Regions from separate parts of the Carnobacterium sp. 17-4 genome, predicted to be linked through region 1. Evidence: predicted binding sites of a transcription regulator. Region 1 holds the regulator's gene; each other region holds the start of a gene.
The links. The regulator LexA, encoded in region 1, represses DNA repair genes until DNA is damaged. The targets are predictions, from matches to a motif close to CNAACANNTGTTNG.
Positions count from the first base shown of each region.

Region 1 (3,369 bases):
GGTTTCCAGGACATATGGCAAAAGCAAGACGCCAAGTAACAGAAAAAATTAAACTAGTAGACATTGTTTTTGAACTAGTAGATGCAAGACTACCATTATCAAGCCGTAATCCAATATTAGATGAAATAATTGGAGAAAAACCAAGAATCATCATTTTAAATAAAAGTGATTTAGCGGACCCACTAGAAACAAAAAAATGGGTAGCCTATTTTAATGATCAAGGAATTGCGGCTGTCCCAATTGTTGCTCAAGAAGGACACGGTATGAAACAATTGATGGCAAAAGCAAAAGAGCTTTTACAACCAAAATTTGATAGAAGAGCCGCTAAAGGTATAAAACCTCGTGCAATTCGAGCAATGAGTATTGGAATTCCTAACGTTGGAAAATCAACATTGATCAATCGTTTTGTAAAGAAAAATATTGCTCAAACAGGAAATAAACCTGGTGTGACAAAGGCACAACAATGGCTGAAGTTAGGTAAAGAATTGGAATTGCTTGATACGCCAGGAATTCTTTGGCCGAAGTTTGAAGATCCTGAAATTGGAAAGAAATTGGCTTTAACTGGAGCAATTAAAGACACTATTTTACAGCTAGATGAAATTGCAATGTATGGATTGGAAGAAATGAAAATTCGAAATCCAGAAATGCTTGCTAAACGATACAGATTAACTGAAGAAGAATTGGATCTTGAATCGCCAGAATTGCTTATGTTGATCAGCGAACGTAAAGGGTATAAAGAAGACTATACTCGTGCAGCTGAATTGATTGTTTTTGAAATTAGAAGCGGTAAAATTGGGAAATACACATTAGATATAGCGCCGATTTCTTTACCAAAAAGGCAGGATAGCTAAAATGGAAAAACCGTTGACCATTACGGCAATAAAGGAACTACTAACGACCATTACCCATACGGATGATGAACGATTGGTTTTTATCAAGAGCGATTCACGTAAAGGTGTATTAAATGCGTATAAATCTTGGGAAAATCAAATGAGAAAACAACAATTGATTCTCGAAAAACAACAAGAAATGCTGCAAATAGAGCAATTTTTTTGGGAACAAGGAACACAATTTGTTGCTGGAATCGATGAGGTAGGAAGAGGTCCATTAGCTGGCCCTGTTGTTGCAGCTGCGGTCATATTGCCGCAAGATTTTAATGTACTGGAAATCAATGACTCTAAACAATTATCAAGTGCAAAAAGAGAAGTGTTATTTGACCAAATTCAAGAATCTGCATTAGCTATTGGGATTGGTATAAAAGACCATCAAGTAATTGATAAAGTCAATATTTACCAAGCAACTAAGCTGGCTATGATTGAAGCTGTTGAGCAACTACCTCAACAGCCAGAACAATTGCTTATTGATGCAATGCATCTACCAATCACTATTCCCCAAGAAAGCTTCATCAAGGGAGATTCAAAAAGTTTGTCTATAGCTGCTGCTAGTATTATTGCGAAAGTAACAAGAGACAGAATGATGGCCGAATATGATACGTTATATCCGGGATATGGTTTTTCTAAGAATGCGGGTTATGGAACAAAAATCCATTTAGAAGGATTAGAAAAACACGGAATATGTCCTATTCATCGAAAAACTTTTGCTCCTGTAAAAAATTTATTAGGTTAAAAAGGTTTATAGTGCAACCACAAGATAAATTGTTGTGCACTTAAAACGATAAAATAAAAAACGAAGGACCGGATAAAACCCGGTTCTTCGTTTTTTTATTGAATATGACTACGATACAATCCGATTACTTTGCCTAAAATCGTTAATTCATTAAGTAGAATAGGACTCATAGTGTCATTTTCTGGTTCTAATCGGTAATGATCTTCTTCCTTATAAAATCTTTTACAAGTTGCTTCATCTTCTACGGTCATAGCAATGACAATATCGCCATTATTTGCTGTGCTTTGTTTACGAATGATCACTTCATCACCATCAAAAATACCAGCATTGATCATGCTTTCTCCACGTATGGTTAACATAAAAAGAGAGTCGTTTTCAAATTGCAAGTTTGGAGGTAGTGGAAAATAATCTGTCGCTTCTTCTACAGCTAAGATTGGTTCACCAGCTGTTACAGTTCCCAATAAAGGTATTTTATCAAGTGCAATGCCTAATTTTGATAATCCTAGTTGTGTTAGTTCTATTGCTCTTGGTTTGCTGGGATCTCTTTGGATATAACCATTTTTTTCTAAACGAGAAAGGTGACCATGAACGGTTGAGGTAGAAGATAAAGAAACAGCCGTTCCAATTTCTCTTACAGTTGGAGGGTATCCTTTCAATTTAACTTGACTGTATATATATTGTAGAACTTCAACTTGTCTTGATTCGGGATTTTTACTCATAATATATATAAACACCTCGTTTCTATTATTTTATCATTTTAAGATTACCATATATGATAGAACAAATCAAACAAACGTTCGTAGATTTAGAGGATTAAAAGGTGTTTTTTTCAAAGAAATTTGTTATAGTTGAATAATAAATAAAAAAGTGGAGTGATTAGATGTTGCCAAAAGATCAAATAGAACGAATAAATGAATTAGCAAATAAATCAAAAAACAAAGGATTGACTATTCAAGAACAAATTGAACAAAAAAAATTAAGAGATGATTATATAACAGCTTTTCGAGGCGGAATGAGAAATACCATTGAGGGTGTAAAAATTGTAGATGAAGAAGGCAATGACGTAACCCCCGATAAATTGAAAGACATACAAAAAGATAAAGGTCTTCACGGGAGATAATAGAGTGTTTGTTCATTAATGTGATAATCATGAAGTTCTCCCATTTAATAACATTCTAACCGTGAAAGCGTTGCACTTGAAGTGAAATAATAGTAAACTAATAGAGTACGATAAGAGAGTTAAAATCGAAAGGATGATTTTTTTGTTTGATAACACAGACCAATTAGCAGTAAATACAATAAGAACACTAAGTATGGATGGTATACAAAAAGCCAATTCTGGACACCCAGGATTACCTATGGGGGCTGCTCCAATGGCTTACACATTGTGGACTAAACAATTAAAAGTAAATCCAAAAAACTCGAAATGGTTTGACCGTGACCGTTTTGTATTATCAGCTGGACATGGATCAATGTTATTATACAGCTTGCTGCATTTAGCTGGATATGATGTTAAAATTGATGATTTAAAACAGTTCCGTCAATGGGACAGTAAAACACCTGGACATCCAGAAGTGAACCATACTGATGGAGTAGAAGCAACAACTGGCCCATTAGGTCAAGGAATTGCAAATGCTGTTGGAATGGCGATGACAGAAGCTCATTTAGCTGCAGTGTACAACAAAAAGGGTCATGCTATTGTAGATCACTTTACTTATTCTTTATGTGGAGACGGCGACTTAA
Region 1 is NC_015391.1:1,097,176-1,100,544, forward strand. Features, by position in the region: gene ylqF (ribosome biogenesis GTPase YlqF) at 1-851, shown strand, start outside; gene CAR_RS05370 (ribonuclease HII) at 853-1,626, shown strand; gene lexA (transcriptional repressor LexA) at 1,722-2,345, opposite strand; gene CAR_RS05380 (DUF896 family protein) at 2,507-2,746, shown strand; gene tkt (transketolase) at 2,880-3,369, shown strand, end outside.

Region 2 (3,369 bases), 350 kb from region 1:
CTTGAACCCAAATCCATAAATGCTTGATTAAAATCTCCTGGTTTATACGGATCAATCAGTTCTCGTATGATGGCCTCAAAAATTTTACGATTGCCCGGCTTAGCAATATCCGCATCAATTTCAAATAACCGACTCAACACGCGCATCACATTTCCATCTACAGCTGGTTCAGGAAGTCCAAAGGCCATACTCGAAATCGCGCCAGTTGTATAAGGTCCTATTCCCTTTAATTTACCAATTTCTTTAGGATCAGTAGGCATTTCCCCATCATAATCGTTCATGATTTGCTGAGCTGCAGTTTGCATATTGCGAACTCGTGAGTAATATCCCAACCCTTCCCAAGCCTTTAACAATACGTCTTCATGTGCATGTGCTAATGCTTCTATCGTTGGGAAAGTATTCATGAAATTTAAATAATAAGGAATAACAGTATCTACTCTTGTTTGTTGCAACATGATTTCAGATACCCAAATACGATACGGATCGTTGTTTTTTCGCCATGGTAAATCTCGTTTTTCTAAATCATACCAACTTAAGAGGGTTTCTCTAAATCGATTGATTTTTTCTTGGGGCCACATAGGAATACCATAAATTTCATTTTTGTTTGTTGCATCTAAATTTGATTCACTTAATGTCATTCTTCCTCTTCTTCCATTTCTTTTTCATTGATATATTGTGTAATTAAGTCGCCAGCAAATCCTTTTTGAAACAATCCACTTTTAACTTTTTGAATTTTTTTAGCTCCTGTTAACTTAGTTTGCTTGCGCCAAATTTTATCACCTTGTGCTTTTAATGCTTCATACTCCTCATCTACTTCTTTTTCTGTAGTAATTTGTTCCAATACTTGTGTAATAACATCTGATTGGAATCCCTTTTGCATTAAATTTTGACGAATTTTATTGTTAGTTTCTCTTGATGAATGACGCGAAGAACGTCGCATAACTTTTTCCGCTAAGGCAACACCATTTTCTACCATTTGATCAAACGGATATTGCTCCATTGCTTCTTCAATCGTTTCATCTTTAACTCCACGTTTTTTCAACTCTCTTTTTATCACGTAAGTCCCCTTTCCGCTAACATTTGCAGCGGTTCTTGTATAACTTTCAGCATACATTAAATCGTTTAAGTAGCCTTGTTCTTTTAATTGTTCGATAACCTGATCAGCAGTTTCGCTAGTAAATTCATGAGCGACCAGATCATCTTTCACTTCCTTTATTGAACGCAAAGAATAGTTTAAGTAAACGAGCGCCCTTGTATAAGCTTTGCGGTACCCATCTTCTATCTCTAATTCTTGACGGAATGTTTTTGAGATCTCCATTCCTTTATGCAAAATGTGCTTAATTAAAATAGCTTCATCAACAGGAAAAGCATATTCTCCATCTAAATAAATATTGTAGCGCCCTTTTCTTTTTTGCGCTTCAATCTTTGTAATTTTGGGTAATTCAGACGTTGAAGAGCCATCATTTCCACTATTGGGTTTATAGATCATAGCATCACCCTCCTACTTCAGTTCCACTATTATAACATAAAACAACTACAAACACATGTTCGAAAGTTATCATGCAACGATTTTAATTAAAAAAAGTGATTCAGACATAAGCCTGAATCACTTTTAATTTTACTATTTAATCTCTGAACTCTTCTCTTGGGTCATTTATCGGTTGGTTTGATAAAGTACTACCATCAAAAATTGGCAAATCTACTTCCTCTTCGTTTGGTGAACTAGGGCCAACCTGATCTTCATGCTTTAATTTATCCTCTGTAGGTTTTCCTTGCAACGGATTGTCATTAGGATCAAAGTTTTTATGTGACCACGGTTGTCTTTTTGGAGATACAACATCTCTTGTATCATCTCTTCGATCTTGATCTCTACTAAATGAATCATTGGTTAATTCACTGTCTTGATTATCTTGCAATCTAGGCTTGTTCTCTTGTCTAATCGATTCTACCATAATGTCATCTTCTTCAATCGTTTCAGGAATTGTCGTGTCGATTACATCAGATTTCACTATTATGCTTTCATCAAGTTCATCTTGTTCTGTAAACTGATTCGTTAAAGGAACTTCAGCATTGTTTAAATAATCATTTCCATCATTTGCATAACTCACTTCATCGGTCGGTTGTGAAGCATTTCTGACTTCTCGTACACCTTGACCAGCTTGGCCAACAGTCCCAGAATTTTTTTTAGTTGTATTGGTTTTTGAAGTTGAGGCTTTATCTTTATCAGCAAGTACAATGTATTCACCTTTTTCCAAAGACTCATTGTATTGCTCTGCACTAGCTTCATCTACACCAAAATTTTCTAATACCAAATCTTCATCTGTATCAGCGAATAAATGTTTAAATTTATCCCAGAAAGATTCTTTTTCTTCTGATGAAACTTTATCGATTTCTACACCTGTTTGACTTTGAATCGTTGCAGGATCTTGATTAGTCGTCACAATTTTTATACTGTCTGTTGAATGGCCTTCCGCGATCAATTGTTCTACACAAGCCGTTGTTTCTTGTACGTTTGAAAATGAACCGATAACTACTTTATTCATCCTTTACACGCTCCTCTTCTTTGTATCCTCTTTATGGTTTAGCTAATCAACCTGCTAAGTAATCATGAGGACTAAAATCAAACACTTATATTTCTATAATTAACTTTACCAAATGAAAAATAAGTTTTCAAAATAGACGACTTGTAATCAGACTAGAAGTGCATTTAGTTGTAATTTTAAAAAAATCAAGAAACTATTTTAGCCGTTTATGACCACTCCACCATTAACATGCAACACTTGGCCAGAAACATAACTAGAGTCTGTACTCGCTAAATAGACATACGTTGGCGCCAATTCAAAAGCTTGACCAGCTCTTTCTATTGCTCCGCCTTTACCCCAGTCCTCTAATTGTTCTTCTGTAAAAGTAGCTGGTATAAGTGGAGTCCATATTGGACCAGGAGCCACACCATTTACGCGAATTTTTTTATCAATCACTTCACTATTTTGAGAAAGAGATCTAGTGAACGCTGTAATTGCACCTTTAGTAGCTGAGTAATCTAAAAGGTGTTCACTTCCACGATAAGCTGTAATGGATGTTGTGTTGATGATTGATGCACCTTCTGACAAATGTGGCATTGCAGCTTTCACAAAGTAGAATTGACTAAATATGTTGGTTCTAAATGTTCGATCCAATTGTTCTGCGGTTATATCTCCAATTTTCTCTTGGACATGTTGCTCGCCAGCATTGTTGACCAATATATCTAGATGGCCCCATTTCTCAATTACTTTCGATACTACTTCCTTAGCATAAGACTCTTGTCCTACATCACCTTTAAACACTAAGGCTTTTTGACCAATCTTTTCAATTCGATTTTTTGTATAATTT
Region 2 is NC_015391.1:1,444,166-1,447,534, forward strand. Features, by position in the region: gene mutY (A/G-specific adenine glycosylase) at 1-638, opposite strand, end outside; gene recX (recombination regulator RecX) at 635-1,489, opposite strand; gene CAR_RS07040 (general stress protein) at 1,626-2,543, opposite strand; gene CAR_RS07045 (SDR family oxidoreductase) at 2,742-3,369, opposite strand, start outside.
Region 2: a site for LexA is predicted at 1,538-1,551, ahead of recX (recombination regulator RecX). Genes of this name have one in related genera too.

Region 3 (3,369 bases), 210 kb from region 1:
TCTTCAGGAGTTAAAGCTTGTGGCTCTTTTTTTACTGGTTTATCGAATACTTCGTGAAATTCTTTGACTTGCTCAAATGGTGATAACTTAGTCATACTTCAGTTCTCCTCCTGATATAAATAAGGTCTTAAGATGATCAGAACTTTTTATTCAATTGCTTCCTCACTAATTAAATGCTTTCTCAATGCCGCATTCTCTGACTCTAAGATCCTTCTGTTAATTTCAGATTGTTTCAAATCAGCTTGCATAATTTTTAAAAATTCAATATTATCTTGCGATTGTCGTTTGGTCCTCTCAAGCTGGATTTTTTCATCAATCAATTGCTTGATATCCTTTTCGAGATCTTCTATTGTATCGATTAACTCTTTATTTTTTTCAATTAATGAAGCATTTTGAAAACCAATTCCCTTTATTTTCTTTTCATTTTTTCCATCTACTAAATTAATATAAACCACTACAAATGCTAAACAAGCAATAACAAAAGCTAAGCAAGTAATAATAAACGTAAACAAAGGTGTTGAGTACCTAAGACCAGCTAAAAGCACACTCATTACAACTGTACAGCCAAAAATCATTAGTCCAATACGATAAGAATTAATTTTTCTTTTCGCATTCAATGCTTTTAAATAATCCACTTTATTTTGCAATGCAGCTTTTTCTAAGTGTTCTTGTTCTATTTTTTTTCGAGTTTCGTAAAAAAGAACTTTTTCTTTTCTATCCATGGATTCTTGTACTTGTTCTTGATACTGTTCAAACCATTCTTTTTCTTTAACTAATTTTTCTAATTCTCTATCTATTTCCTGATGATAAACTGCCTTTTTCAATGAAATTTCCTCTTCTAATTGTTCAGATTTAAAATGAGCTGAAGCAAGTATTTTTTTGGCATGCAGTTCAGCTTTTCGAGTAATTTTATCTGCTTCTACTTTTTCTTTATCATACTGTTCAATTGATTGCTTCTTTTTTAATTTAATTTCTTCTTTAGCGGCCGCTATGTCTTGTTGAACTTCTTGATACATTTTTTCTGATTGATGAAAAGTCTCGGCCAAAATTTCCTCTGCTTCGTTCTTTGTCTGTTGAAGAAGTTCTTTCTCATTTAAACGGGTTGTTTTTGTCGTTCGTTTAGATGGTGTAAATTGATTTGGTTGCAATGATTCTTTTTCTTTTATTGCCATTCCTAAAACAGAGTTAAAAACGACATTTGCTGTTTTTTTCAAAAAAATACGCTGACGTTTATTTTTCGCTTTTAATAACCTGTTTAAAAAATCGGACTCGTGTTTTTCATCCATTGAAAAATTCCTTTCTTTATCACTTTTATAGTCCCTTTGATTAATCGAATCTACTCATAAAAAATGACTTCTTACACATTATCGCAAATAATCATAGAAAAGCCAAACCAAAAATTCGATTTGCTTTATAAAAGTAAGCTAATTTCGAAAATCAAACAAACGTTCTTTACTGTAGAATCCATTTTGGTAGAATGGTATACTAAAGATAATAATGTTGATAGGAGGATACGCTTTATGAATCAACCTTTAGCTTATCGGATGAGGCCTACTCATATTGATAATATTGTTGGACAGCAACACTTAGTAGGAAAAGGAAAAATCATTCGACGCATGGTAGAAGCTAAAATGCTTTCTTCGATGATTTTATACGGCCCTCCTGGGATTGGAAAGACCAGTATCGCTAGTGCGATTGCTGGGACAACAAAATATGCGTTCCGCATTTTAAACGCTGCTAGTGACACAAAAAAAGATCTCCAAATTGTTGTAGAAGAAGCAAAAATGAGCGGCACTGTGATTTTACTTTTAGATGAGATCCATCGTTTGGATAAACCTAAGCAAGATTTTTTGCTGCCGCATTTGGAAAATGGACGTATTATCTTAATTGGAGCAACAACCGAAAATCCATATATTACAATAAATCCTGCCATCCGAAGCAGATCTCAAATTTTTGAACTCAAAACACTTTCTAATGAAGATATACAACAAGCTATGTGGAACGCTGTAAATGATTCAGAAAAAGGCTTTGGCAAAGAAAAAATAGCCATTACAGATCAGGCCTTACTCCACTTTTCTAGAGCCACAAGCGGAGATTTAAGAAGTTCTTTGAATGGTTTAGAGCTCGCTATTAAATCAACAGCTCCAGATGAACAAGGAATGATCAATATTACTTTAGAGATTGCTGAAGAGTGTGTTCAAAGAAAAGCTTTAACACATGATAAAGATGGCGATGCTCATTATGATGTCATCTCAGCTTTACAAAAATCCATTCGTGGAAGCGATGTAAATGCTGCTTTACATTATCTTGCTAGACTGATTGAAGCTGGCGATTTACCTATTATCTCAAGGCGGTTAATGGTTATTGCTTATGAAGATATCGGATTAGCTAACCCTTCTGCAGCTTCTAGGACTGTTACCGCTATTCAAGCATCTGAAAAATTGGGCTTTCCGGAAGCTCGAATACCTTTAGCTAATGTAGTAGTTGATTTATGTCTCTCTCCAAAATCAAATTCGTCTTACGCAGCGATTGATGCAGCCCTCCAAGATGTAAGGGCTGGAAAAAGTGGAGATGTACCTGATCATTTAAAAGATTCCCATTATAGTGGAGCAAAAGAACTTGGTCGCGGTGTAGATTATCTCTATCCGCATAGTTATCCTGGCGCTTGGGTAAATCAGCAATACTTACCTGACAAACTAAAAAATGCTTCTTACTATACACCAAATCACACAGGAAAATATGAAGATACTTTGGCAAAGCAGTATGATTCAATCAATTTAAAAAAAGGAAACAAGAACGTACATTAACCGCTTTCTTTGCTGTTAAAGCAATCTTTCAACAGCATGTGCACAGGTAAATAATTGACAATACCACATGCTTATGCTACTATAAGGATAAGATTTCTGAGATGCTCGTCTTGCTCAACATGTGTTGACCGAACAATTAATATTACCTTGGGATCCAACCTGATTCAATCGGATAACAAGCCTTTTCACTTGGTAGTTAGAAGGTTGACGGCGGAGCCCACCTGCTTCTTGCGGGTTCAATACTAACTGAGCATATCAACGGCATCATCGGATTTCTCATTTAAAGTTTAAAACTTTTAAAGTCATTCTTAATTGAATGGCTTTTTTCTTTGTTACTGAAGTAAATTTACCCTTAATTTAATTTATTATGTTATTCTTATTTTGTAATTACCTATTGAAAGAAGGTCTTATCATGCTATTACCGATATTGTTTTTTATTTTTTCAGCGTTACTTCTTTATGCAGCATTCTTTTTTTACACTGGAAAAGCCTCTATTCTATTAACTCGTACGGATAAAACTAGCCCCTCAGAAACAGCACCTTTTTTTAAATTCTATGGTGTT
Region 3 is NC_015391.1:882,640-886,008, reverse strand. Features, by position in the region: gene CAR_RS04330 (haloacid dehalogenase) at 1-95, opposite strand, end outside; gene CAR_RS04325 (hypothetical protein) at 147-1,286, opposite strand; gene CAR_RS04320 (replication-associated recombination protein A) at 1,521-2,807, shown strand; RNA gene ssrS (6S RNA) at 2,898-3,085, shown strand.
Region 3: a site for LexA is predicted at 1,439-1,452, ahead of CAR_RS04320 (replication-associated recombination protein A). Genes of this name have one in related genera too.

Region 4 (3,369 bases), 1.2 Mb from region 1:
AAGATTATGGAGGTCTCAATCTATCTTATCTATAACTCAATAGACTTGTCTCAAAGCTAAAACCACCTATTATTGTCACTTATAAGGACAATAATAGGTGGTTCTTAATAGTTTTGTTAAGTTAGTTAATCTTCATGAGTTATGATATTTTGTAACTCATCAGCAATTCTCTTTACGACACCTGTAACTAAAGCATTCCCCATAAAGAACATACGCATACGATCGGGTACTTCTACTATTTCACCAGTAGAATTTTTTTTATATTTTGTCCAATCATCAGGAAATTCTTGTAGTCTTTCTGCTTCAATAGGTGTTATTAATCTATATTTACCATTTACATTTAAAAAATGAGTTGAGCGATTAACGGTTCCTTCAGAAGTTAACATAGTTCTTCCAGGTAATGATAAATCATCTGTTGGAGCCATACTTCCTTCTGAATAAATATAAGAATGTCCATCTACAGAAATACGTTCGATTTTTTTAGAACCTCTTAAGTATTTAAACTTCTCTAATTTATTTTGGTCAGTAACATAATATTTTTCTGGAACATTCTCTTCATCTACCAATATTTCTCCTAAAGTAATAGGTTGTTCTTCCTTTGTAGGTACTGTGTCAATAGTAAAATAACGTCCATGTCTCATGACTCCTGTGTTCCAAACAGTACCTATAAAATTGTCGGATATGTCTACAATGTCATTTGATAATGTATAAGTAGCATGACGGTTTTTTACTGGTGTTGGTAAAACCGGAAATTGACGTGCAAATAGACCTTTATTAAAGATGTAATCATCATACAATTGGCTGTCAAAAAATAAATCTAATTCTTCATTCTCAAATTCTTTATCCATTTTTTTTGCAAAGTCAGTATCGTTCCGATATACGAAAAAGAAAACACGGCGACGACGTTGACTGCCTCCGTATTCTGCGGCGTTTATGACACGCCATTCTACAGAATAGTTTAAATCGTTAAATGCAGCTAGCATGATTGCGAAATCTCTACCTCGTTGTTTTGAAGGAGCTTTTAATAGACGATCTACATTTTCTAAAACAAGATATTTTGGTTTTATTTGAGTAACTGCTCGAATGATTTCCCAGAATAATACGCCTTTTTTTCCTTGGATACCAAGTTCGTTCTTTTTGCTTCTAGCAACGGAGTAATCTTGGCAAGGAAAACCTCCAACTATTATATCTGCATCCATACTTTGAAAAGCTTCATCTGAAATTTCTTCTATATTTTCGTTTATATTCATACTCTCAGGATAATGATAATCATACACTTCGAAGGCGTCTTGACTCTTTTTAGCAGGCTCCCATTGATTTGCCCATTTTGTTTTAAACATGCTTTCATTGGAATTTTCAAAACCAACGCGAAATCCACCAACTCCAGCAAATAGTTCTAAAATATTAAACTGTTTACTCATAATACGAACACCCTTTCGGTAAGCTAAGATTTATTATACAACAATTCACGGAAAAGATCCAGTGTTTTGTACAAAAAAATGGTACTATTAGACCATAAAATAAATTATTGCATATCTGTATAAATTTTTTGGAGGGTAAAGTATGAGAGAGCATGGACACGTTTTTGCTAAAGATGAACTAGAAGATATTTTAGATAGTACTATTGGTAAAACCTTAGGTGATGTTGATCAAAATAATGTTTTTTATAAAACAGTTAAACATCCTAAAATCACTGGTATAGCAGGAAGTGTTGTAGAGGAATCTATATTGGGGTATCCAGCTGATTCTTATCAAAAACCAGATTTGTATGTCGATGGGAAAGATGTGGAAGTAAAAACAACAGGTTTAAGAAAAGTAAAGAAATCAGTAAGTGGAGAACTTGAAGCTAAAGAACCGATGTCTGTAACAGCTGTTTCTCCAGAAAGGATAGTGCACGAAAGTTTTGAAAATTCAAGTTTCTGGCATAAACTTGAAAGACTTCTTTTAGTTTATTATCTTTATGATTCGGAAGTTACTGTTCCTGCATCAGAGTACGCAAAATTCCCCATTGTCGGTTATGATTTCTTTGAATTTGATTCTTTAGATAGAGAAAAGTTGAAGAATGACTGGGAGATAGTCAGAAGTTTCATACATAACTTGCAGCTTGTTCATCAAGACCCTACAGAACATTATCCAAGAATATCATCTGAGTTACGACCACAGTTGATGTTGATTGACACTGCACCTAAGTGGCCCAACCGCCCTAGATTTAGATTGAAAAGGTCTACTGTAACAACTATGGTTCAAAAGTACTTTGGAAAAAAATTCGAACAGTTAGAACAAGAATATAATACATATGAAGAACTAGACGAACAATTGAATCAATTCACTAAACAATACAAGAATAAGACTATTCAAGAACTTCTTCAGATTCTAAATATTCCTATGAAATTAAATCAAACTGGAGATGTATCAAAATCAGTGACTGAACAAATCGTTACACGAATGTTTGGAGCAAAATCGAAAAAAATCGGTAAAATAGAGTTATTCAGTGAGATTGGTTTGATTGCAAAAACAATCACTCAAACTAAGCAAGGAACGCGTACTGAAGACACTAAATTATTTAAAGTTGATTTTGATGAATGGTTGGATGAGAAGATAAATTTTGAAGATTCGTCACTTTATAGTGATTTTAGTGAAAGACAATTTCTATTCATTATTTTTGAAGAACAAGATAAGTCAGAAAAGCTCTTAACAAATAAGTTGTTAGGCTTTAAACGTGTAATCTTTAGTGAAGATTTCTTAGAGAAACAAGTGAAATTTATTTGGGATGACGTTAGAAATAAAGTCTTTAATAATAATCTTCATGAGGAAGTTATGCTTAATAAAAACGGGGAACCTGTTATAAATAAGAATGGAACAATAAAAACGTCTGTCAGTTTTCCAAAATCTAAAGACTATGATGTTTTTTTCCGAGGCACTGGAAGAGATTCCAGTGATAAAACTATAACGATAAATGGAATCGACATGTACAGACAGAATGTTTGGATAAAAGGGAGCGTAATAAACCATATGCTCAATTCAGTTGATTTCATTTAATGAAGCCTAACAAATGGGTTACCTCACTAGGAATTTAATTTCTTTATTACTGTAGTTGCTTTAGATGTAGTAGGGTTTGAGACAGTTTATGAAAATGAATTTCTAATACACAAAATGTTTAGTAAAGTTAGCCTAGTAAAAAGAGACAGGGGAATATTGAATGGAAAATAAAGAGTTATCTAATGTTGTTGCTAATATGGAACTATTTAAGAAAGAAAACACACAAATTCTTAGAAAGAACATCAATAATGAAATCTCAAGTTATCGAAAATCTTTACCTATTGAAACTATACCTGATGATTTAGAGTTCCAAATTGAAAACGAAGTTAG
Region 4 is NC_015391.1:2,520,072-2,523,440, reverse strand. Features, by position in the region: gene CAR_RS11950 (DNA cytosine methyltransferase) at 126-1,421, opposite strand; gene CAR_RS11945 (MutH/Sau3AI family endonuclease) at 1,564-3,039, shown strand; gene CAR_RS11940 (hypothetical protein) at 3,200-3,369, shown strand, end outside.
Region 4: a site for LexA is predicted at 1,426-1,439, ahead of CAR_RS11945 (MutH/Sau3AI family endonuclease). Genes of this name have one in related genera too.